Regions from separate parts of the Virgibacillus salexigens genome, predicted to be linked through region 2. Evidence: riboswitches for the same ligand, from Rfam matches in the RefSeq annotation. Region 2 holds a riboswitch; each other region holds the start of a gene.
The links. A riboswitch is a leader RNA that binds a small molecule or an ion and turns the genes downstream of it on or off. The one in region 2 is predicted to bind thiamine pyrophosphate.
Positions count from the first base shown of each region.

Region 1: another riboswitch for thiamine pyrophosphate. It lies ahead of BN990_RS17145 (YkoF family thiamine/hydroxymethylpyrimidine-binding protein); the one in region 2 lies ahead of tenA (thiaminase II).
Region 3: another riboswitch for thiamine pyrophosphate. It lies ahead of BN990_RS02965 (lipoate--protein ligase family protein); the one in region 2 lies ahead of tenA (thiaminase II).
Region 4: another riboswitch for thiamine pyrophosphate. It lies ahead of BN990_RS04355 (thiamine phosphate synthase); the one in region 2 lies ahead of tenA (thiaminase II).

Region 1 is NZ_CCDP010000002.1:867,199-873,326, reverse strand. Features, by position in the region: gene BN990_RS17155 (ABC transporter ATP-binding protein) at 1-1,109, opposite strand, end outside; gene BN990_RS17150 (ECF transporter S component) at 1,106-1,687, opposite strand; gene BN990_RS17145 (YkoF family thiamine/hydroxymethylpyrimidine-binding protein) at 1,680-2,294, opposite strand; TPP riboswitch at 2,391-2,495, opposite strand; gene BN990_RS17140 (hypothetical protein) at 2,714-3,094, shown strand; gene yidC (membrane protein insertase YidC) at 3,034-3,798, shown strand; PreQ1 riboswitch class I at 3,879-3,925, shown strand; gene queF (preQ(1) synthase) at 4,109-4,627, shown strand; gene BN990_RS17125 (queuosine precursor transporter) at 4,678-5,307, shown strand; gene BN990_RS22675 (hypothetical protein) at 5,519-5,803, opposite strand; gene BN990_RS17120 (APC family permease) at 5,908-6,128, shown strand, end outside.
Region 2 is NZ_CCDP010000002.1:717,097-723,224, reverse strand. Features, by position in the region: gene thiM (hydroxyethylthiazole kinase) at 1-456, opposite strand, end outside; gene thiD (bifunctional hydroxymethylpyrimidine kinase/phosphomethylpyrimidine kinase) at 456-1,289, opposite strand; gene tenA (thiaminase II) at 1,256-1,945, opposite strand; TPP riboswitch at 2,013-2,116, opposite strand; gene thiW (energy coupling factor transporter S component ThiW) at 2,105-2,602, opposite strand; TPP riboswitch at 2,725-2,835, opposite strand; gene BN990_RS23530 (spore coat protein) at 3,104-3,496, opposite strand; gene BN990_RS16460 (hypothetical protein) at 3,939-4,145, opposite strand; gene BN990_RS16455 (DUF2642 domain-containing protein) at 4,344-4,718, shown strand; gene BN990_RS16450 (hypothetical protein) at 4,732-4,944, shown strand; gene BN990_RS16445 (Gfo/Idh/MocA family protein) at 5,069-5,992, opposite strand; gene BN990_RS16440 (glycosyltransferase) at 6,109-6,128, shown strand, end outside.
Region 3 is NZ_CCDP010000001.1:617,896-624,023, reverse strand. Features, by position in the region: gene gndA (NADP-dependent phosphogluconate dehydrogenase) at 1-124, opposite strand, end outside; gene BN990_RS02980 (glycosyltransferase family 4 protein) at 239-1,315, opposite strand; gene hprK (HPr(Ser) kinase/phosphatase) at 1,552-2,478, opposite strand; gene lipA (lipoyl synthase) at 2,577-3,521, opposite strand; gene BN990_RS02965 (lipoate--protein ligase family protein) at 3,514-4,332, opposite strand; TPP riboswitch at 4,461-4,571, opposite strand; gene BN990_RS02960 (PTS sugar transporter subunit IIB) at 4,675-4,977, opposite strand; gene BN990_RS02955 (PTS lactose/cellobiose transporter subunit IIA) at 4,974-5,312, opposite strand; gene BN990_RS02950 (PTS sugar transporter subunit IIC) at 5,315-6,128, opposite strand, start outside.
Region 4 is NZ_CCDP010000001.1:953,727-959,854, forward strand. Features, by position in the region: gene BN990_RS04345 (APC family permease) at 1-923, opposite strand, end outside; gene BN990_RS04350 (BCCT family transporter) at 1,383-2,921, shown strand; TPP riboswitch at 3,066-3,177, shown strand; gene BN990_RS04355 (thiamine phosphate synthase) at 3,271-3,885, shown strand; gene thiO (glycine oxidase ThiO) at 3,869-5,020, shown strand; gene thiS (sulfur carrier protein ThiS) at 4,980-5,180, shown strand; gene BN990_RS04370 (thiazole synthase) at 5,184-5,948, shown strand; gene BN990_RS04375 (ThiF family adenylyltransferase) at 5,945-6,128, shown strand, end outside.

The DNA.
Region 1 (6,128 bases), 150 kb from region 2:
TCCTGCCATTCATTAAGGGGACGTTGGTATAAGCGAATATCACCATTGGAAGGTCGGTCTATTCCACTTAATAAACGCGTCATGCTTGTTTTTCCGCTTCCATTCGGTCCGACGATTGCTACAAAGGATTGATCGTATAGACGGACAGTTAATTGGTTTAGAATTCGCTGCTGGTTTTTATAAAGATTCACATCCGATGCAGAGAGAATAACGTTCTTTTTCTGTGGCTTTGCTATCTCTACACGGTTTCTTTCTAAGAAGCTGGCATCCATAGTGACCGATGATAACACATCCTCGTTTGACAATGGTATCTTCTTATAACTTGCCTTGTTTTGTCTGGTAGCTGTAAGTACAAGATCAGTTATTTTAGGTAGCCTAATCCCTTGCTGCTGAAGCATTTCTCTATTTGTTTCAATAAGTTTAACGAGAGGGCCATCATAGATACCTTTGCCTGTTTTGGACAAGATAAATGCACGGTTGATAAAAGTAATCCAGCCTTCCAGTTGATGTTCAATAACGATAAGCCCGATCTGCTGTTCTGTCCATACATGTCTTATTGTTTGAATAAATTCCTTTGTTGATTTTGGATCTAAATTAGCAGTTGGTTCATCGAGAACAAGATAATTTGGTTGTAGTGCAAGTACGCAAGCGAGTGCTAACTTTTGCTTTTGTCCACCAGAAAGTGTATTTATTGAAGCATGCTTATACGAGCTTAATTGAACCAATTCTAATGCCTCATCGATCTTTGCTTCTATTTCGTTGGAAGGTGTGCGAATATTTTCTAGTCCAAAAGCAATCTCATCTTCCACCGTTAACATACAGAACTGCGTTTCGGGGTCCTGAAATACGACTCCTACTTGTTTACTTATTGTACCAGGATGAGCCTCTCGAATGGAGTGATCGTATATATGGATATCGCCTTTGAGCATACCTTCCAATTCTCGAGGGTATATCCCATTTAAACAACGTGTCAGTGTACTCTTGCCACTTCCACTTGGGCCTAGTAATAGCATTGCTTCCCCTTTATTTAATTGGAAACTTAGCGTTTGGATAATTGCTTTTTCATCATTTCCATCAAACCAAAGAGAAAGTTCGGAAACATTAATCATGATACGGAACGTTCCTTTCTTATTTGTTTTCCTAAAGCAAAACTGGAAAGTACGCCCGTTTTGGCAAGGGAATCGCTGATGGTTTTCCCAATTAAGCCAGCAATAATGGCACCACTAATCATTCTGATGACCAGCATACTTACAATATAAGGGGTGGAAAGAGCGGTAAAACCGGATCTAAAGTAACCCCATACAAAACTAAAGATAGCGGCGCCAATACCAGCCAGCATAAGGACCCATAAGGAATAACGCTTGTATCGAGTGGCAGCAAAGGCAGCCTCTGCTCCTAACCCTTGAATCATTCCAGTAATAATAATAATCGGGCCCATCGCGTTTCCTAGCAACATTTCGACGGTAGCAGCAATCGTCTCTGATAAAAACGCTGCTCCTGGTTTGCGAATGATATAGGCAGCAATGATAGATACGATAAACCAGATTCCAAATATAAAATCGTAACCAATTGGTCCTAGCAAGGATACGAGGAGTTTTCCAACTGGTAAAAATGCTAAATAAACAATTCCGAACACGACGGCAAGTACGGACATCACAATGATTTCTTTCAACTTCCAGTTATTCATTTATTTTCTCCTTCTTTGAAGGGCTGTTGGCAGAAATCGTGGTTGTCATAACAGTATGTGAAGATTTTAAATTTTCCATGTTGGTAAATACGCGTTCAAGGCCATCAAAAACCTTTTCACCATCGCCATCTAGTCGTGTTGCATAGTGAATAGAAGAAACATCAATACCATGTAATTTCATTTCTTCGATTTGGTTATAAATCATATTCATATAATTTCCGCCTCCTAGCGGATACAATGAAAACTTTCCAGCTACCTCCTGGCTCATTCGTTTTAGTAATTTGGTATTTAACCGCTCATCATCCTCTGATAAATATACATCTCCATCAGAATCTCCAGGACAGCCGATGGAATAGGTGCTACTGAAAACTACATGATGACCAGTGTTTGCCGCATGTAGAAAGAGCGCCTTCGTTACATCAAAAACATGAGATATTCTCCCTCGGACACAGGTTTCTACATCTGTCGTTTTCATCCAAACCTTCGATGTATCAACTTCCTTTAATGAAGCTGTAATAACATCTACGAATTGATCCGTCATTGGATAAATAGCAAATGTACAGCCTGCAATCCTACTTGTGCTACATGTGATCGGTTGGTTGTTCAACGTAATCTCCTCCTTATCGATACATACACAAAAAAACTGCATTCTTGGGAATGCAGTCTTCATAAATAATATGATAAGGCAATGCCTGTTCCATTTTATTGAACGACTGCACTTCCCCACGCTAGTATTATCTAGATCGGGTTCTAAGGGTCAGATCATTTTCCTCTCAGCCATCTTAAAATAGCTCCCCTAGTGCAATAAAAATAGATATGCAGTTTTTATATGTCCATCTAGAATAGTTGAATTCGAATCATTTGTAAATATGTTAGATTTTATCTTGTCTTTTAACTAATTAAAAAAATCCAGGAAAATTTTTCAGGTCATGTTGAATCATGGTAATCAGGTATTAGGCTTAGGAATAGGTTTTAAGCTGTGTTATAATTAAGAAAGATTTAAGCAAGAAAAGGAGGTGAGTATAAATGACGATTGAGTTGTTAAATGAACTTTTTAATGATGTATCTCCGCTATCACTGTATTTAAGTCTATTATTGACGATTGTCACGACATATCAATTTCTAGCTATCGATGCTAGAAGTATAATGGAAAATAACAATGTATTAACGAGGGAATATCATAATCAGCGGGTAAGATTATTGCCAATGCAGGAACTGCTAGGAGAATGTGCAGAAATCTTGCAATGGTTAGTTAAAAAGACGAAGCGTATCGCTTCACCAGACGATGATACAGACCAGCAGTCCTTCTCGTTTTTTAAAGATTTATTACAACGAGGAGGAAAACAATGCAAGGTCAATTTATACTCACTTTTCTTAAAAAATATGCCATTGTCGGTATCATTCTAATCTTCTTTTTAACGGGGTGCCAAGCAGATAGTGGATTATTTCATTTTGACAATCCATTCTCCGGGCTCATGAAATATGTAGCTGTGTTATTTGGAGGGGATTATGGTCTATCCATTATTTTAATAACGGTGCTTATTCGTTTGCTCTTAATGCCTTTATCATTAAAACAAACAAAAAGCGGCGCTAAGATGAAAGAGAAAATGAATGAACTGAAGCCTGATATGGACGCTATTACAGAAAAATATAAAGGGAAAACAGATCAAGAGTCCAAAACCAATATGCAACAAGAAATGATGCAGCTTTATCAAGAGCATCAATTCAACCCGTTAACCTCTATGGGATGTTTGCCAATGCTTATTCAATTTCCGGTGATTATCGCTTTTTATTATGCAATTAGAAACTCACCGGAAATCGCGACCCACTCATTCTTATGGTTTAATCTAGGCGAAGTTGATCTCATTTTGCCATTTATTGCAGCTGCGATATATTTTATTCAGTCACGTGTTTCAATGATTGGTATGGATGAAAAACAAAAGAAACAAATGGCCATTATGGGACTTCTTTCACCTGTGATGATTGGGTTCATTTCATTTAATACCCCAGCAGCTTTGCCGTTATATTGGACGGTCAGCGGGATATTTCTAGTATTTCAAACATTACTTGCTAAAAAATTATATTACCCTAAAAATGCTGTGCAGCAATGAGTTTAGTAAAGATGTGATTGACATCCTTTTACTCGATATATATAATTAGGCGAGAAAATGGATATTCGGATCCATATAAAATTGGAGAGGTTCTTAGCTATAACCCTCTATAAAAAACTAAGGACAACTGATGCGATAAAAAGCCATGTGCCTTGGGCCATGGCTTTTTTATATGAAAGAATAAACATATGTGACAACTGTCTAATTCAGGATCCCCCCCTTAAGTTTTCCTTCATACGTTGGGTTACATTCGATGAAAAAGTTTGCTTTAGGAGGAGCTTGAGCTGTGTGAGCTCGAAGGGCAGTAAACATGGAAGAGGAGGTTTTACTTGTGTCTGGAAGAAGTAATGATGAGTTGCATGGCGTAACGTTATTGGGAAGTCAGGGGACGAACTACGCTTTTGATTATACCCCCGAAGTATTGGAGGTATTTGACAATAAACATCCAAATCGTAATTATATTGTAAAATTCAACTGTCCTGAATTCACAACATTGTGTCCGAAAACAGGACAACCTGATTTTGGGACAGTCTATATTAGTTATATTCCTGATCAGAAAATGGTGGAAAGTAAATCGCTAAAGCTCTATCTTTTTAGTTTTCGTAACCATGGCGATTTTCATGAGGACAGTATGAATATAATTATGAATGATCTTATTCATCTTATGGAGCCACGTTATATCGAAGTTTGGGGAAAATTCACACCACGCGGGGGTATTTCCATTGATCCATATTGTAATTATGGAAAACCTGGTACCAAGTTCGAACAAATGGCAGAGCATCGTCTGCTGAATCATGATATGTATCCAGAGAAAATAGATAATCGTTAAGTTTATGAGGGTTAGCTATGTTCCTCTACTTCAGAAGAGGATGAAATACGATGTTTGTTTACTTAAATGCTTTGTTTGTGGGGCTTTTACTTTTATCAAATATATTAGCAGTGAAGCTATTTCAAATTGGCGAATTTATTTTGCCAGGTGCTGCAGTAGTTTATGTCATTACCTATTTGCTAACAGATGTTATTGGGGAGGTTTATGGGAAGGAAACCGCTAGAAAAACGGTTCAAGCAGGGTTTATAACACAATTGATTGGGATGTTATTTATTTTCATTGTGGTTCACTTACCTGCTGCTCCAGCATTTGGCCTGCAGGAAGAATTTGAACAGATCCTTGGGGGTAGCTTTCGAGTAATGATTGCAAGTCTTCTATCCTACCTTGCCAGTCAACATCTAGATGTTACTATATTTCATAGGTTGAAAGCGAATCATGGGGAGAAAAAACTTTGGTTGCGAAATAATATTTCAACGATGACCAGCCAACTCATAGATACTTCCATTTTTATTGTGATTGCATTTTGGGGAGTTGTACCTTTTAATGTATTGATTGGTATGGTTATTACACAATATGTATTTAAATTAATTATTGCTATTATTGATACCCCTTTCGCTTATCTATTAGTAAAGTGGGCGAGAAAGCAAGAAGTACACCAGGAAGGCTTGCGTGTTTATTGAATTTTCGGTAAACTCAAGTTATATAAAAATTAACTGCTGAATCTAATTGACTTTACTGATAAAGTAAAGCGCTCCGTTAGATCAAAACCAGTTATATTGATAGATCTACCTTAGGTGGTTTCTGTCTATATGACTGGTTTTTTGTATAAAAAGGAGGTATTACTGGGAGCAATTTATTCGAATTAGATAAGAAGCATTTTTTCAACCAATATCATCCATTCATGAGCAGCAAGCTAATGGGACAAAAGTGATTTTGCAAGAAGGCAGCGGCATCTATGGGACGCTGTTTCTTCCCTTTGGAATCTAAATATTGGTTTATAATAGAAGAATTGGCAGAAACGGCAGTACTGCAAATGGAATAATTGGCCTTTAGCTCCCTTCTCCACATTGTGTCATGAACCAGCAATAACATTGGCTGAAAAGATTGCTTCACTTGCTCACTTGCACCTGAAGGATTGAACGTTGTTTTCTTTACGTTGGTTGGATCAGAACCCAATTTATTTGATGTATATCATAAGTAACATCGTAAAAGAAAGAATTTTTATCATGATATTTCGGAATAGTTTGTTAATATAAAAACACATGATCTGGAGGGTTTTTATGAATGAATCTGATAAGTTATTAAAAATTCTAGGTAATAAAGATGTGCTAGCACTAGCATTTGGAGCTATGATCGGCTGGGGATGGGTGGTTACATCTGGATTATGGATTACAGAAGCTGGATCAATAGGAGCTATTTTGGCATTTGTTATTGGCGGCCTACTTGTCGTTTTTGTAGGATTAACCTATTCGGAGTTAGCTTCAGCGCTTCCCTTGGCTGG
Region 2 (6,128 bases):
GGCTACTTTAGCTGCAATTTCTTCAACATTTCCATCACCAACAGATTCCACACCTTTTGTTTCCCATGGGATATCAACAAGTTGTGCCATTTCTCCAGCATTTCCCTTAATTGCTGTAAATGAAACAGCCTGTAATAATTGACGAACTCCGTCTTGCCTAAATGAAGTAGCCCCAACTCCGACTGGGTCTAGCACAACAGGTATCCCTTTCTTATTGGCCGCTTTACCAGCGAGCTTCATTGCTTCCAGCTCCGTTAATGACGTTGTTCCAATATTGATCAATACTCCATCAGCCGCCGCTGCCATCTCTTCAACTTCTTCCTTTGCTTTTGCCATAACTGGGGCTCCCCCAAAAGCCAGCAACCCGTTAGCTGAAAAGTTCATGACAACTTCATTTGTGAGGTTATGGATTAGTGGAGTAGTTGCTTTAACCTCTTGAATGATCGAATCCTTCATTATTTCACCCTTTCTTCTCTTATAGCCCAGTGATTGGTAGGACCGTTACCTGTTCCTAATGGAAAGGAATGCTTTATTGCTTCGGTCACATAGTGCTTTGCCATTTGAACAGCTTCGATTAAATGAAGCCCATTGCTTAAGTTTGCAGTAATTGCTGCTGAATAAGTACAACCAGTTCCATGGGTGTTCTTCGTATCAAATCGGTCCGCAGCAAATGTATGAAGTTGTGATCCATCATACAAAAAGTCAATTGCTTTCCCCTGTAAATGGCCCCCTTTGATAAGAGCTGCTTTTGGTCCATACGTATGGACAATTGATATGGCTGCTTCTTTCATATCCGCTAGGCTATTGATGGAATTTCCTATAATAAACTCCGCTTCGGGAATATTTGGGGTAACCAACGTTGCTATTGGTAATAATTGTTCTTTAAGAACCCCCCTTGCCTCTTCATCAATCAGAGGATCACCGCTTGTTGCTACCATAACAGGATCAATTACGTAAGGTGCATTTGTTTTTGGTATTGCATCAGCAATTACTTCCATCATATCTCGGTTAGCAATCATTCCTGTTTTTATCGCATGAACTGGCATATCGGTTAATACAGATTGTAATTGATCATGTAACATCCCTGTTGGTAAGTGATGGATGTTTTGGACTCCAGTTGTGTTTTGAGCAACCACAGAAGTAATGACAGACATCCCATAAACCTTCAATTCTTGAAATGTCTTAAGGTCTGCCTGTATTCCTGCACCTCCACTAGGATCCGTTCCCGCGATAGTTAGTACACTTGGAGGTATACTCATTGATTGGTCACCTTCTTTTCTCCCGGCCATTCTTCACAGGTGTAAGCCATCTCCCAGAATTTAAGTTCCAACTGGCAGCTTTTTCGAAAAGCTTCGCTAATTAGATCTTGTTCTGATTTTGATGCATTGGCTGCTAATATATCGAGCCGGCTTCTCATTTCAGTTGTTGTTTTCTCTACCTCATCACTTGCATAAAAGCTAATCCAGTCATAAAATGGATGATCTCTTGTTGGGTGGAATTGCTTCATCAATTCTTTCCCTATTTCTAAATACGTCCATGGGCATGGAAGTAGTGCTCCGAGTATTTCACCGGATGTCCCCATTTGGGCATGGTACATCATATGTTTTATATAATGGTCTGCTGTTGGTGGAAGAGGGTGTCCTTGTAAATCTTCATACTTAACCCCAATATGATCACAAAAATTTCGGTGGGGGTGGATTTCATCATTTAATACAAAGTTTATTTGGTCAAAGAAATAGGCAATATCTTCTCGCTTTTTAGACTTTGCTAAGGCTATCCCATAAATTTGCATAAATGCATTCAAATATTCGAAATCCGCTTTAATATAATGAGCAAGGGCTTTATCGGGGATCGTTCCATTTCCGACGCCTTGAACAAATGGATGTTCAAAAATGAGCGCAAAGATATCATTATTTTCTTGTCTTAAATGATCTGTGAAACACATCATTTAGCCTCCTTTATTATGGGACGCTACTAGAGGAATTAAAGTAGATAAATAGAGGAGTGTTATGATAATTTCCTCACTACTTTCCTGCGCTGGTATTAGCCAGATCAGGTTCAAAGGGACAAAGGAAGCGTTCCTTATCTCAGCAACATGGCGCCCCTAGTAGTTTCCTTGTAAACGAATAATATGTTCTTGTTTTACTTTTAATAAGATGATCCAACCAATAAATGCTCCAGATATACTGCTTGCCAAGAAGGATGGCATAAAAAATAGTGCACCTGTACCACTATTCATAAATAGTTTGGCGAAAGGGACAGCAAAGAGAGAACCGATGATTCCTGTGCCGATAATTTCTCCAAAGACAGCAGCTATTTTTTTACCTACCCAACGATAAAGCATTCCTGCTAGGAAAGCACCAATCATCGCACCAGGGAATGCTAACAGTGTACCTAGACCAATCATGTTTCGTAATAAACCGATTGTGAAAGCAATCACTACAGCTGGGCCAGGTCCTAATGTAATGGCAGCTATGACATTTACAGCATGCTGCACAGGGTAAGCCTTAGCAATTCCAGCAGGAAACCAAAGAAATTGGGCTCCTAACGTACCAATCGCTATAAATACAGCCATGTATGTTAGTAAATAGGTTTTTCTCATGGATTCATAAATGAGCTCCTTTTTGTTATAGATTTAAGCTTAGTAAATGTTCTCTGTTTGTTTTTACGACTATGAAAAAGCCAGATCCTTTGGGGACCTGGCTTCGGTTATGAAATAGAAAGACGCTATGCCTACTACTTCCCTCCGCTGGTATTAACCAGATCAGGTCTGTAAGAGTCAGAAGCTCAACTGCTTCCTCTCAGCCCACGCCATGGGCACCCCTAGTAGTCTATGAATATTTAGTTATGTTTCACTTCACTAAGCTTTATTATTAGCATAACAAATCAAATCATGTTTGTCATTCATAAACCGAATGAGCAATTAATAAAACTACGAACCATAAAAGCTAGTTTAAGCAAACGATTGATTAAACTTATACTTTATAACCCTCATATACGTACGGATATCTAAAGGTTTTTAAGTAAATGAAAAGGCCATTTCGCACAAGAAAATGGCCTTTTCGTTTATGATTATTTAATAGGTTATTTTGTAGGTTGAAAATTATAGAATATCTAATCTAACAACTAGTGCAATCAAGATTTGAAGCAACACTTGAACGTTGATCGCGATATCTGTATCGGAAGTAGATACTTCTACGCCACGAGAGTTTTCAATAAATACTTGCTGTTTATTCACTTGGCTGGATTTTAGTTTAGCAAATAGGTCTTGTGTTACCTCGTCTGCTTGGTTCCCATCTGCAATAGAGATACTAATTACAATAGCAATGGCAACCTGTAGCGCTACCTGTACATTAAGTGCAGCTTGAATGTCAGATGATGTCACATTTACATCACAAGAATCTTTGATAATAATGGATTCAATAGATTGTTGAACATTTTTCAATTCACCGCTTGCTTCTTGATCTACGGTAGGATCATCAAATGGATGGCACATCGATGTGTCTAAGGCTCTCCATTTTTTATCTTCTCCTCGGGAATCATTACAAGAATTATGACATGAATCATGACATGAATCATGACGAGAATCATTGCAAGAATCATAACTTGGACGTACATTACTACAGCTGTCACAAACATTTTCATGACGACCACGTCTTCTCCTATCTATTGTTCTGCCGCAATCTTCACAGCAAGACTTCTCAAACGCTTTTGATCTTGACATAGTATTATTTCCTCCTTCTTCTCGTTTAGAATATCTTATGTCTCAAAATTGAAATAGGAAGGGTGATTGTACCAAGATAAACTACCTATTTATTGGAGAAATAATTGTTTTTTAAAAGACAAGAGGAAATCCCGGTAATTTTTGTTGATTTACCGGGATTTAGATTTAACTTTGAATATAGGGGGTTTTAAAAATTGATCTATTTGTCTATTATTTATTTTGTTTCATCTTCCTCATTATTACTTTTCATTACGCCATCCACATCTTTCCTTAGCTTGCTAACCATATCTTTAAGTGTTTCTTTATCTGTTTCACTTACTTTCGTTTTATCTAACGTAACACCGTGCTTTTTTAATGTTGCATCTAAAAGAAAATCGACAATATGGCTTGAAGCATTATTATTTTGATTGTTTTTACTCAATTCTTCCACCTCCAGCAAAGCTTTTTATATAGTATATTCTCACAAGAGGTAATCGTGCTAAGATACTAGTCTATTTATGGGTTATATGAATCTATAGGATAAAGGTGGAATTATCGCTCCATGAAATAAATGCCCTTACTAATGGCTATTGTGGCACATATATTGAATAGAAATATATTATAGAAAGGATGAATATCATTGGCACTAACAAATGGACAGCGTAGTCTACTAGAGCTGCTAAATCAATTGTCTCAGAACCTAGCTAATAGCAGTGGCATAAGTAAAGACGTATCTGTAAATTTACCAGGAATTGGTGTGGATGTTGGGCTTGACCTAGGTGGTAACGGCGGTGCTGGAGACACAGGAGATAATGGGGGTACACCTGACACGCCTACTACAATCCGAGATGTACTTTTAGGTCTAGTTAATGAACAAGTAGAACTAACCACTCCTTTTGGAATGGTAACAGGGACATTGCTAGCAGTAAGAGATGATTATGTTGTTGTAATTGAGAATACCGGGTCACAAGCACTTGTCCGAATCGATAAGATTGAATTTGTCAGTGAACTATAAAGGAGGATTATAAATGTTTGAAGATGCATTTGCAGCTGAACTTGCAACGCAATTGGGTTCTACTGTTGAGGTAGCTACAGATAACAACTTAATAGAAGGAATTCTTTCAACAGTGACTGCGGAATTGGTATTAGTAATTGATGTAAGCAGCGGATACGGTGATAATGTGAAAATCTATATATCGTTAGACGCAATTAACTTCGTTCGTTTCCCTGTAGCAGCTTAAATAAAATAAAAAATACCCTGATATAAAGTTCAGGGTATTTTTTATATTGTTTTTTCATAAGTTTATTCCAAAAGTCATACGATGAAATGATAAGCGTACACTTCCAAGTGTACGCTGACAATACTTAATTCAACTTACTTATTGCATTACCGATTTGGTTGGTAAGCTGAAGTGCTTTTATCCCATCTTCGCCCGAGACTTTTGGTTGATCGTTGTTTTGGATGCAACGTATAAAATCCATTAACTGTAAGTGGAGCGGTTCGATCTCATCATCAATCACAGTTATGCTTGTTATGCCTGATCGTACGATTTTTAATTGCTTTTGAATGATGTCGACATCAAATAGAGCGTCTTCGGTTAAAATCTGGATAGACCTTATTTTTCTTTTCGATTTAAAGCTGGCGGTTAATTGTACAATAATGTCTTTAACAGATGTAGCAATAACAACCGCGTGTTTTGGGGTGTTTTCAATGATTTTACCAAAAGCATGAAAGTCGTCAATGGTATCTTGAAGAATAGCTTGTAGGATATAAAGGTCATGGATCATTAAATCAGCTACTACATCTACATTTTTAATACGGTGATGATATGGATTCATTCGATGAAATTCCATTCCAATGATCTTTTCATCTGTTAATTCCTTTATCAGTAATTGAATTATTGGATTAAATAGTTCAATATGACCGACTTGAAGCTTTATTCCCGCCTTTTTCGCTTTTTTGACCAAATCGTTTGCCTGAACAACCGTACTAGTTATTGGTTTTTCCATTAGGATGTGCACGTTGTGCTTAATACAGGTTAAGCCAATTGGGTAATGGTATTCAGTTGGTACAGCTATACTTATTGCATCAACTTGTTGGAGAAGGTTATCCATCGATTGAAATTGTCTCACATTATATTTGTTCGCCATATCATTTGCCCTTTGTTCATCTTTATCAAAAATACCAACTAGTTGGCAGTGTTCATGCATGGATAAATATGTTCGAATATGATTTTCTCCCATCTTTCCTGTGCCAATTACACCAACTCTCATAATAAATCTCCTCACTCTGATGACTCCTTGTTCTATATCGTATGCATGAGCTTGTAAGCGAGATAGACTGACATAACACAAATAAATAAAATTGGCCTTTGACCTGTTCAATTAAGAAGGGAGGTGGCAATATGATTCGTCTATTATTAAT
Region 3 (6,128 bases), on a different contig from region 2:
AAAAAGCCTCTGTTTTATCGCCAGAACGGTTATAAACAGCAACGGAGTACCCTCGACTTTCAATGTTTAACGCTAGGTTTTTCCCCATTACCGCTAAACCGATAACACCAATTTGTTGTTCCATGAAAATATGCCATTCCTTTCTACTACGATACAAATCGTTTAAATTTGATGTGACGAACTCCTTAACCACCAAATCTACCTTCATTATAGTAAATTTCCGGTATTTATAAAACACTTATGATTTATCCCTGTTCTTTTTCAATATTCGCCTAATAAAGTCAAGCATTGGGCGTTTACCTCCCATGACGATTCCAGCCATTTCTGCAAATAGATGAATCAGGAGCAGCACTAAAATGGTAATAAGAAACGCTGTAGTCATACTTGCAAAGGAAAACAATATAGCCATCGTACCAAATAGGATACTGAATGCATAAATAATCAACACCGTTTTTCGATGGCTATACCCGGCTTGTAAGAGTTGATAGTGAACATGCTTATTATCTGCCATCATGATACTTTCTTTGTTGTAAGCTCTACGAATAACTGCAAATAATGTATCAAAGATTGGTACTGCGAGAACAATGATTGGGATGATAAAACTAAATAACGCAATGTTTTTGAAGAGACCTAACATGGATACAACGGCAATCATATACCCGAGAAAATTAGATCCTGTATCGCCCATATAGATTTTGGCAGGATAAAAGTTATGATATAAAAAGCCTAAATTACTTCCAATTAAAGCGATACAGAAATATGCAGCAACTACTTGCATATCAATAAAAGCCATCATACAAATACTAATTAATGCAATTGTTGAAACTCCTGTCGCTAACCCATCCAAACCATCAATTAGATTAATTGCATTGGTTACACCAACCACCCACAAAACCGTAATGAGTACACTAATAAACCCCAACTCTACGGTACCAAAGAAAGGTAACGTAAGTCTTTCAATAATTAAACCGGAAGATATTAAAAACGATGCAGCAATTAGTTGACCTGTTAACTTTACCACAGGTTGAATTGTAAATCGATCATCGATTGCACCTGTTAACACAATTACTACTGCACCTGCAGCAATTTCTGGTAGATGTGGATGCACTGGCTGCAAATAGAGCAAACCAGCTATTGTCCCCAAAAAGATAGCAATGCCACCTAGTCGAGGTGTTACCTTTGTATGTATTTTCCGGTGATTAGGAAAATCAACTGCACCGACAAGCGTTGCAAATTTCTTTACCGGGTAGGTTGTTAGAAAAGCAGTTAAGATTGCGATGACAAACGCTATTAGTAAATCCAAAACATTCAACATATCATTCTCCTAGCATCTTTGCTGTAATTCTTAGCTGCCTATATTGTCGGTTACATAATTGGTTAAATTATAGCGGATATTCGTTGGTTTTAGCAAATCATTGTCTATGAAGAAACGTTTGAACTTATAAAAAAGAGGCTGACGTACAAATCAGCCTTTCACCTATGCAACTGCAGTATAATGTTCCTATGGGATTCCTTTGTTAAAAATCAAGCTGAGCGAATGACAGCAATGATTTATCCTTGATTGTCTTCCATATCCAAATCTAATCGTTCCATAAATTCTTCAGCAGCACTATATCCTTGCTGTTGCAAATACCAATTATTAGCAGCAGCCTCAATCAACCCAACCACATCTCGACCTGGTTGCAGTTGAATTTCTATTTTAGGAACTGTCACATCCATATATTCACTCGATTCAGTTTCTACCTCTAACTCATTATTCAGTGCGTCCTTTTCCCATTCGGTTAATTTGATATCTAAGGCTATTCTCGTTTCTTCTTGAAATGCCTTCTGCCCATACACCCTTACTACATTTAATAAGCCAACACTTCGGAGAGCGAGAAACTCTTTATTCGTTTGATTATGTGTTCCGAGTAATGTATCTGGACCAAGCTTCTTCAAGACAACAATATCATCTGCTACTAATCGATGACCTCTGCCAATTAAAGCATGTGCAATCTCACTTTTGCCAATTCCTGACTTTCCTCTAATTAGAATACCTAACCCAAAAATATTGACACACACCGCATGGACTGCCGTTTCTGGCGCTAACGCCTTCACCATGTAGGCATCATATTTCTCGATAAATGTTGACGTAGGCTCTTTCGTTCGTAATAAAGGTATTCCCTCTTCTTTACAAAACTGCGTTAAATATGTCAGCCCAGCTTGCTCTGATGTAACGATAAAGCAAGGAGGGTGGTAATTTACAATATTACCAATTCGTAATCGTCGCTCCTCATGTGTCAGCTGATGTAAATACGTAATTTCTTTTCGTCCGAGCACTTGGACATGTTCCATCGGAAAAAAGTCAAAGTAGCCGATAAATTCTAACCCAGGGCGATGCGTTCTCGCCTTGGTAATGGATCGATCAAGTTGATCCTCTCCAGCCAATATTTCCAGATTGAATCTACCAGCTAGTTGTTTAATTGTTATTGACTTCATCTGTATACGCTCCATTTCTATTACAACTATAGCTTTTAACTATATTATGTTTCTATACGAAAAACAAGAAATGGAGGTTTCATAACGGATTGGAAATGTTAGAAAGTAAAATCTACTTCTTTTTTTTCCTGTTTTTCATAGCCTTTCATATAGTTAATTCGACGTTGCGCCGAGGCTTGGGTTACTTGTTCATCTGCATGATAAGAAGATCGAACCAATGGTCCAGCTTCACAATGTGAAAATCCTTTCTCAAGTGCAATTTGTTTTAACTCGGCAAACTCATCTGGATGGTAATAACGCTCAACATTCAAATGTTTTTTTGTTGGTTGTAAATACTGACCAATTGTCATAATATCGACTTTATGCGCTAAAAGATCATCCATTGCTTGAATGATTTCCGCTTTCTCCTCACCCAAACCAACCATAATACTAGATTTGGTCGGTGTTTTAGGAGCGATTTCCTTCACGCGTTCCAATAATTGAAGAGACCGATCATACATCGCTCTAGCTCTTACACGTTTTGTTAGCCTGCGTACCGTTTCAATATTATGATTAAAAATATCTGGTGCACTATCCATCAATGTATATAGACTCTCGTAGTCCCCTTTCATATCTGATGGTAGAATTTCAATCGTACATCCTGGGTTTTTTCTTCGAATTGCTCGTACCGTCTCAGCAAATACAGCCGCTCCCCCATCATTTAAATCATCACGTGCCACTGCTGTAACTACAACATGCCGTAGCCCCATAACGGTAACCGAATTAGCCACCCTTTCTGGCTCTCCCCAATCTAATTCATTTGGTAATCCAGTTTTTACAGCACAAAAGCGGCATCCTCTTGTACATGTATCTCCTAAGATCATAAACGTCGCAGTTTTACGTTCACTCCAACACTCATGTATATTTGGGCAGCGTGCTTCTTCACACACTGTATTCAGGCGATTTTCGCGCATTAATTTCTTTAATCCTCTGTAGGATTTATTCGTGTTTATTTTTGTTTTTAACCACTCCGGCTTTCGTATATATGTTTGATCTTTAGGCATGGGATACAACTCCTTTGATTGTATTATCTGTATATTTTCGTTCTGCTAGATCGTATACTTCATTCCATTGGCTTTTTGTTAATGTAAAAGGTTCAAGTTCAATATTCAATCCCTCTCCGAATCCTTCTAAAAAAGCTGTTTTAACCGTTTCATAGGAATGTTTCCTTTGCGTTACCTGATTAATCGTCGTAGCTTTTTTCCAAAATGCCTGTTTTTTTCTCTCCTTGACACGTTCAGAAGGAAATAAAAAAAGATCGAATAACATATCTACATTCATCGATATCGGAATCGAACCATGTTGGAGCAATACTCCTTTTTTTCTTGTCTGTGCATTACCAGATATCTTTTTGCCATCTGCAACCATTTCATAGAATGCGGGTCTCTCAAAACAAATACTACTCCGTTCTTTTGAAAACGATTCGGCATAATCAACTGGAATGTTTAAATTTTGATAGCCTCGTAGTATGCCTTTTGACAAATCATAGTACGCTTGACGAATCGATGAAGCAATTGCCGGATGTTGTTCAGATATTACAATACTATACGTTAGTTCATCATCATGCAGAACTGCACTGCCCCCAGTCATTCTCCGCACAAATTGACATTGATGGTTTTGAATACCTTCTACATCGATTTTTCCGTCTACTTTTTGAAAATGACCAATTGAAAGCGTGGGGGCTATCCATTGATAAAAACGTAATGTAGGCGGTATTTTTCCTTCATGATGCCAATTAAGTAATGCCTCATCTAATGCCATGTTAATGGCAGCATCATGAGGTACATTTTCTAAAAATCCCCATTTTTCTTGCACGAAAATCGCCTCCCATAAGAAGAATCTTTTCAACAAAGGCCTAACCGGAGGTGCACATGTATGAAAGAAAACCATGATACTTCCTCATAAAAAAGACTGCATTCGTCGTGAATGCAGTCAATAAAGTATCCCTATTGACCACACTTTCCCACGCAGGCATTATCCTGTTCGGGTACGAAGGGTCAAAACGATTCCTACGCTCTTCTCAGCTACTTTACATAGCTCCCCTAGTGTTGAAAAGATTCCATTTAGTTTTAATTTACCAACAAAATCAGCTTAACAAGCTTGCCATAAATTGTAAAGGCGCAATTTTTTTCGTACAACTTCATTTCTATTATTCTTCTATTTCTTTAAAGCGATGGCTTGATCTAAAACCTTATCTCCTTGGATCATGCCATAAGCTATTTGATCAATTACATCAACAGCGATTCCTTTTGGTTCCAACTGCTCTCTAATCTTCTTTTCTAAATAACGGACTTGTGGACCAATTAATACAACATCAAGATCATCCAGCTCGTTCTTTAATTGTGATTCTGCTACCGCATTAATCTCGGCCATTATATTTCTATCGTCAGCTGATTGTTTCATTTTTTTTACAAGCATGGAAGTCGACATCCCCGCAGAACAAACTAAAATAATCTTCATTTGTTTCCCTCCTCTAGGATTTGCATCTTTTCATACATATCAATCATTTCACTAGCTAAATCTTTTACTGTCATGGCGGTCATTAGATGGTCCTGTGCATGTATTAGAATGACGGAAACCTCTGTTTGGTTCCCTTCTGCTTCTTCCTGTAAAAATTTCGTTTGAATATGATGAGCTTCTGTAAATTCTTCATCCGCCTCTGCTATTTTTTGTCGTGCTTCAGCAAATTGATAAGATTTTGCTAAAGAAATAGCTTCCATTGCAGATGACCTTGCATTTCCAGCATGAAGTATAATCGAAAAGGATAGCATCTGTACATCTTCTTTTGTAGTCATGGTTATTCCCCCTTATTTCTCTTTAAGGTTCTTGCACCTGCTAAAATGAATGGAATATACATGATAACAGCCAGCACTAAATTAAATACTTGAAGCCCAATTCCACGCCAGCTACCGCCTGTTACTAGATAACCACTTAAAATTGGCGGTGTTGTCCATGGAAGAATTGCCACTGTTCTTGGCACTATACCAGTAGCTAATGCAATATAGGATGTAATCGTCAATGTTACAGGAATCAATATAAATGGAATTAACATCACAGGGTTTAATACAATTGGTAGTCCAAAAATAACCGGTTCATTAATGTTAAATAGCCCTGCTGGCGCTGATAACTTTGCAACTTGTCGATATGGATGGTTTCTCTCTCTACGTATTACAATAAAGACTGCAATTAACAATGCAATGGTCGTTCCTGATCCACCCATAAAAACAAATGAATCTAAGAATGGTTTTGTTACAATATTAGGTACGTCAAATGCTGACATACCGCTCTTAAATAAATCGAGATTTTGTTCAATCAGTGGCAAGTAGACCGGTTCAATTACTGATCCAATAATATTCGTCCCATGTAAACCAAAGAACCATAATAAGTGATTAAGAAAGGATACAACCATTGCTGCGGGCAAAGTATTCCCCAAACCTTGTAACGGTTCTTGAATTGCATTAAAGATAACTTCAAAAATACTTTGCTCTGCGAACACATTCATTAATGCCTGGAAAAAACCTAGAATAATTAAAATGATCACCGCAGGTACTAATGCTTTGAAGGAGCGTGTAACCCCGTCTGGAACACCTTCTGGCATTTTAATAGTCAAA
Region 4 (6,128 bases), on a different contig from region 2:
AATCCGGTAAATACTCCCATCATGAGCGCAAAGGATAATAAGATAACCCCGACTGCACCATAAGTATTTTCAATGATAGCACCTGTCCCCCAAGCAGAACCAGCTTCTACAGCGCTAGTCCAAGACTGGCCGACACCGGAAGCAATAATAGTTAATGAATAAGTTATACTAGCACAAATTAATGCAATAACTATAATCTTAAAGGATTTCTTAGGAGGAAAATCAAATTCCTCGGCTGCTTGTGGTATGTTATCGAAGCCAATATACGCCCAGGGAGCTATTGCAACAATCGCAAGAATTGATGATAATGCACCTATTTCAGGTTTAAAGAGAGGCTGCAGATTTGAGAAAGAACTTGAAGGGTGAAGCACCATAGATATTACTAAAACGATAACACCACCTATTAATGCTATGCAAAAGATAAATTGAGAAAAGCCTGATAGACTTGCACCACGTATGTTAAGAAATGCAAAGACAATCAAAGCAAGACAAGCAAGAATAACCTCTCCAGTATATACCTCCCACTCAGCAATACTGTACATATAGCCCTGCTCAATAATAGACGGTAATACAAATTTCCCTAAAAGTGCGAGTGCAGAGGCATTTAAGGCAACAATAGACATATACCCTAGTGTTAAAAACCAGCCGCATAAAAATGCGTGATACCTACCTAAACCGTAATAAGCATAAGCAAATTCACCTCCGGATACCGGTAGCTTTTCAACTAAGAAACCATAGCTAACTCCTATAATAATCATTAAAACTGCTCCAATTATAAATCCAAGAATAACTCCTAATGGTCCTGCCAATGACATCCAATCTACTGGCAAGACAAATGCCCCCCAACCAATAGCAGATCCAAAAGCAATTGCCCACACCCAATGTGGTTTTAATGTTTTGTTCAATTGTTTACGCTCGGTCATCATTATTCTCCTCCCGAATTTTGTAAGCGCTTAACTTAAGTGGGTATTAGTATTATTAAAGCATGCAAAAAAGCTGAATACAATTATATTCTGAAAATTTAATCATTACAAAAAATAATAAGGTTAATGTTTAAAAATTATAGATATAAAGGAGAGACCAGCCCCAACTGGAGAGAGCACTGCTCCAACTCAAGAGAAAAGACTGCTCAAAACAGAAGAGTTCTGACGTTTACATGCCCACCTGGTCAGTCCTATTTGACGCTTATGAACGCAGTTCTTATTCACTTGACTTGACAGGTTTTTAGAAAAAATGTATCCTTAAACGCTGTATGTTAATTTAAAATGCTTATTAAATCTCACATACAACTGACGAAAAAGGTAAACATAAGAAAAGTCAGTAGATGGTTATGTGAGATTTTTTTGTATGGAATTGAGAGGAGCAGATTGTTGAAGAATAGAATGAAGCAAGATCAAACCATAGATAAGCCAGTTCTTTTTCTAAGTGGAGGGGCGCTACTTGCCTTTGTGATTCTTGCATTAATAAACCAGGAAATGGTTACAAATGCAGTTAATACGATGTTTAACTGGTCGGTAACCTATTTCGGCTCCATCTATCAAGTTCTGATGGTTGGGACTTTAGTTATTGCATTAATACTAGGCTATTCCAAATTTGGGAAGATTCGATTAGGAAAATTAGAAAAGCCAGAGATCGGAACGTTCAAGTGGATCTCGATTATCATGTGTACGCTGCTAGCGGCGGGTGGTGTCTTCTGGGCTGCTGCTGAGCCGTTAAGTCACTTTTTAACCGTACCGCCACATTTCTCAGGAATTGAAGCTGGCACTGCTGAAGCAGTAGTACCTGCACTTGCAGCAAGTTTTGTCGATTGGGGATTTGTCTCATGGGCAATTTTAGGAACATTAGGTACGATTGTACTCATGTACTCCCATTATCATCGGAACGCACCATTAAAGCCGAGATCGTTGCTTTATCCGATATTTGGGGATAAAATTATGAGAAAAAGTGCACTTGGTACGTTTGTTGATGCCTTTTCGATTGTGTCAGTGGCAGCTGGTACGATTGGTCCAATTGGATTCCTTGGATTACAAGCAGGTTACGGATTAAGTGCATTGTTCGGTGTACCAAATAATTTAGCTGTGCAATGTCTTATTGTTATCGTCATTGTTCTAGCAGCTGGGATTTCTGCTGCGACAGGGATTCATAAAGGAATTCAAATATTAAGCAGCTATAATATTATACTGGCAGTTTGTTTAATGGTGGCCGTCCTTATCCTAGGACCAGCACTATTCATTTTTGATTCGTATGTGCAATCATTTGGATTATATGTTCAAGACTTTCTAACCTTGAATACGTTCCGTGGAGACGGAGCTTGGCTTGGCTTATGGACCGTCTTTTTCTTTGCCTGGTTCATCGGCTATGGTCCAATGATGGCCATGTTTGTTAGTCGTATTTCACGTGGACGTACAATTCGTGAGCTTGTGACTGCTGTTGCGGTAATTGCTCCTGTAGTAACAACATTCTGGTTTACTGTCGTTGGTGGAACAGGGATTTTTGCTGAAATGAATAACCCTGGTGCCGTTTCTGAAGCCTTAAATAGTGCTGGACCTCCAGCAGCAATGATTGCTATCGCCGAACAGTTACCGCTTGGTACAATTATCGGTTTCTTCTTTTTAGTGGCAACGATTGTATTTGTTCTAACAACTACCGATTCAATGTCATTAACTATTTCGATGGCGATCACAGGCAACGGAGATCCATCTAAATTCTTACGTGTATTTTGGGCGATTCTTATGGGACTTGTCGCAACTGTACTCATCACTATTGGTGAGGATAGTGTTGGATCGTTGCAATCCTTTATCGTCGTTACGGCTGTGCCAGTATCCTTACTCATGTTAACCACATTCTGGACAGCTCCGCGTGCAAGTCGTGAACTTGCGAAAGAACAAAAGATTGATGAGAAACAACGCTATACCAAATAGCACAGATTTGAAGGAGCTGGTTTTTAAGTCAGCTCCTTTTTTCATAAAAGAACAGAAAGAAGAATAGAAAATTGGTCGTTTTTGGTAGACGAATAGTCCAAAATCATGTATTTTATAGACAAATGCCTATTAAATAATTAAATTACGCTTCACTAGGGGTGCCTTTACGTAATGGCTGAGATCCATGTGAGACATGGAGACCCTTTGAACCTGAACTGGGGTAAGAACCAGCGGAGGAAAGTGACATGACTAGTGTGTATCGACGATATTATTGAATATGCTGAACGATTCATGCCACTTTTCCTTTGCTGGAAAAGTGGCATTTTTTAATGAAAAGGAGAAGGGAGTTATGAAATTAATTGCGGTGACGAGTGGTTCACAGAAGGAAGCGCGTCTTTTCCAGGTAATAATGGGCATTAGTCCATATGTTGACGCTATCATGTTAAGAGAAAAACAGATGACCAAGAGTGGCTATTCTTTGTTCGTTCAACGACTACTTGCACAAGGTCTTCCAGCAGAAAAACTAATTATTCATGTCCACCAGATTCTACCTAAGGAGACAGCTGTACCAACGCTTCATCTTCCGGAAAATAGATTGCCAGAGGTAGACTGCCTCCAAAAAAAATACCCTTGTTTACAAATTGGTGTATCGACGCACTCCCTTGAAGTAGCCAAGAGGGCAGAGCAGGTAGGCGCTGCTTATGTTTTGTATGGGCATGTCTTTTCAACAGCGAGCAAAAAGGGAGTAAAGCCAAGGGGAGTAAAACAATTAGCGACAGTCGCGAAAGCATTGAATATTCCCGTATATGCAATTGGTGGAATTACAACCGGGAAGGTAAATGATATATATCAAGCAAAGGCAGGTGGGGTTGCTGTGATGTCAGGTATCTTCAGCCATACTGATCCATTAGAAGCAGTAAAGTCATTTCGAAAGGAGGTGAACGGATATGAAGGAACACGTTGATGTAGTGATTATAGGTGGAGGCGTTATTGGGCAATCCGTTGCTTACTATTTAAGTAGAAGTGGGGTTGCAACGACGGTAATTGAACAAAATAGAATTGGAAGAAAAACTACACAAGCTTCTGCGGGCATGCTTGGGGTGCATACAGAAAATGATCAGCAAGGTACGTATTATCAATTTTGCCAAGCAAGTAGAAATATGTATGCATCTCTAAGCGACGAACTATTTTCGTTATCAGGGATTGATATCCAGCTTTCCACCAACGGTATGCTCGAGATAGCTACGAATGAAGAACAGAAGCAAAGACTGCAAGCAAAACAAAAGGCATTTGAAGGCTTGGAATGGTTGGATGGGGGAGGGATTAGGCAACGAACATCAGCATTAACGCATGCTGTAGGAGGATTGTACATGCAGCAAGATGGGAATGTGGAACCTTTGGCTGTATGTGAAGCTTTTAAACAGGCGTCTTTAGGAATGGGCAGCCAAGTAATCGAGAATTGTCGCGTTGCGAATATAGATCGTGTCCGTGATGTTTTTCATATCCAATTCGAGAACGGTGGTATCTCAGCGGATCATGTGGTTGTTGCGGCTGGTGCGAATAGTGGGAAGTGGTTTGAAGCAACAGGTTTAAAGAATCCGATGATCCCGACAAAAGGAGAATGTTTTGCCATCAAGCCAAGCGATCCCTCTATTGAGCAGACATTATTTTTTCACAATTTGTATTTGGTGCCAAAACGAGATGGACGCTACATTATTGGAGCAACTAGTTATCACTACGATAGCAGTAGCTATACGTCAACAGGAGGCATTTTTGAGTTAATGAATCGCCTATTTAGGTTGTTCCCATCCCTTCAGCAGGAAGAATTGCATAGCTGTTGGACTGGCGTGCGTCCAGGTACCAAAGATGGCAGACCAATCATTGGGGAGCATCCCGATGTTTCTAATTTGTATTTTGCCACCGGTCATTACCGGAATGGTATTCTTCTTGCTCCAGCTACAGGGAAACTTGTCAGTGATATGGTCTTAAACCGTTATGTGCCAGCTTCGATCGAACGTCTTTTCACACCAGCACGTTTTAGGAAAGGGAGGGTAAGATATGCAAATACACGTGAACGGACGGCAAATGGAGGTAGTTAAGGATTCAACGATCGGTGATCTATTAAATCGTTTTAACATTCAAGAGAAGCTTGTGGTAGTTGAACAGAATAAACAAATTATCAATAAAGTCGTATATAACCAAACAACATTAACCGATGGCGATGTTATAGAAATCGTTCATTTTGTAGGAGGGGGATAAGTCATGTTAATGATTGGAGAAAAATCATTCCATTCTCGACTGATGCTAGGTACTGGAAAGTATCCGACATTTCAAAGCCAAAAAAAGGCGGTGCAAGTATCCGAAACAGAAATTCTAACCTTTGCAGTCAGAAGAATGAACATTTTTGATGAAAACGAGCCGAATTTATTGGAAGAATTAGATTTACAGCAGTATGATTTACTACCAAATACTGCTGGAGCTAAAACAGCCGATGAGGCAGTAAGGATTGCCCGCTTAGCCCGGGCTTCTGGTTTATGTGACATGATTAAAGTAGAAGTTATCGGCTGTGAGAAAACGTTGCTGCCTGACCCTTTTGAAACGATGAGAGCTTCGGTACAACTGTTAGAGGAAGGGTTCACTGTATTAACCTACACCTCTGATGATGTTGTATTAGCAAAACGATTGGAAGAAGCAGGTGTACATGCGATTATGCCAGGAGCCTCACCAATTGGATCGGGGCAGGGCATTATCAATACAATGAATCTACAATTTATTATCGAACAATCTGATATCCCAGTAATTGTTGATGCAGGGATTGGCTCTCCAAGTGATGCTGCTTATGCCATGGAGCTTGGAGCAGATGGGGTTTTATTAAATACAGCTGTATCTGGCGCAAAAGATCCAATTCGAATGGCAGAAGCAATGAAGTTGGCCGTACAATCTGGCCGATTAGGTTATGAAGCCGGGCGTATCCCTAAACGAATGGATGGAATGAAGAGCAGTCCAGATACGGCGATGATCGAATGATAGCAGGACGTTATGCTCGTCAAGAACGATTTGCCCCGATAGGGAAGACAGGTCAATGTCGATTAGCTGCCAAACATGTGGTCATCGTTGGTGCGGGAGCATTAGGCAGTGCAAATGCGGAAATGCTTGTACGAGCAGGAATAGGTAAGTTAACTTTGATTGATCGTGATTATATTGAAC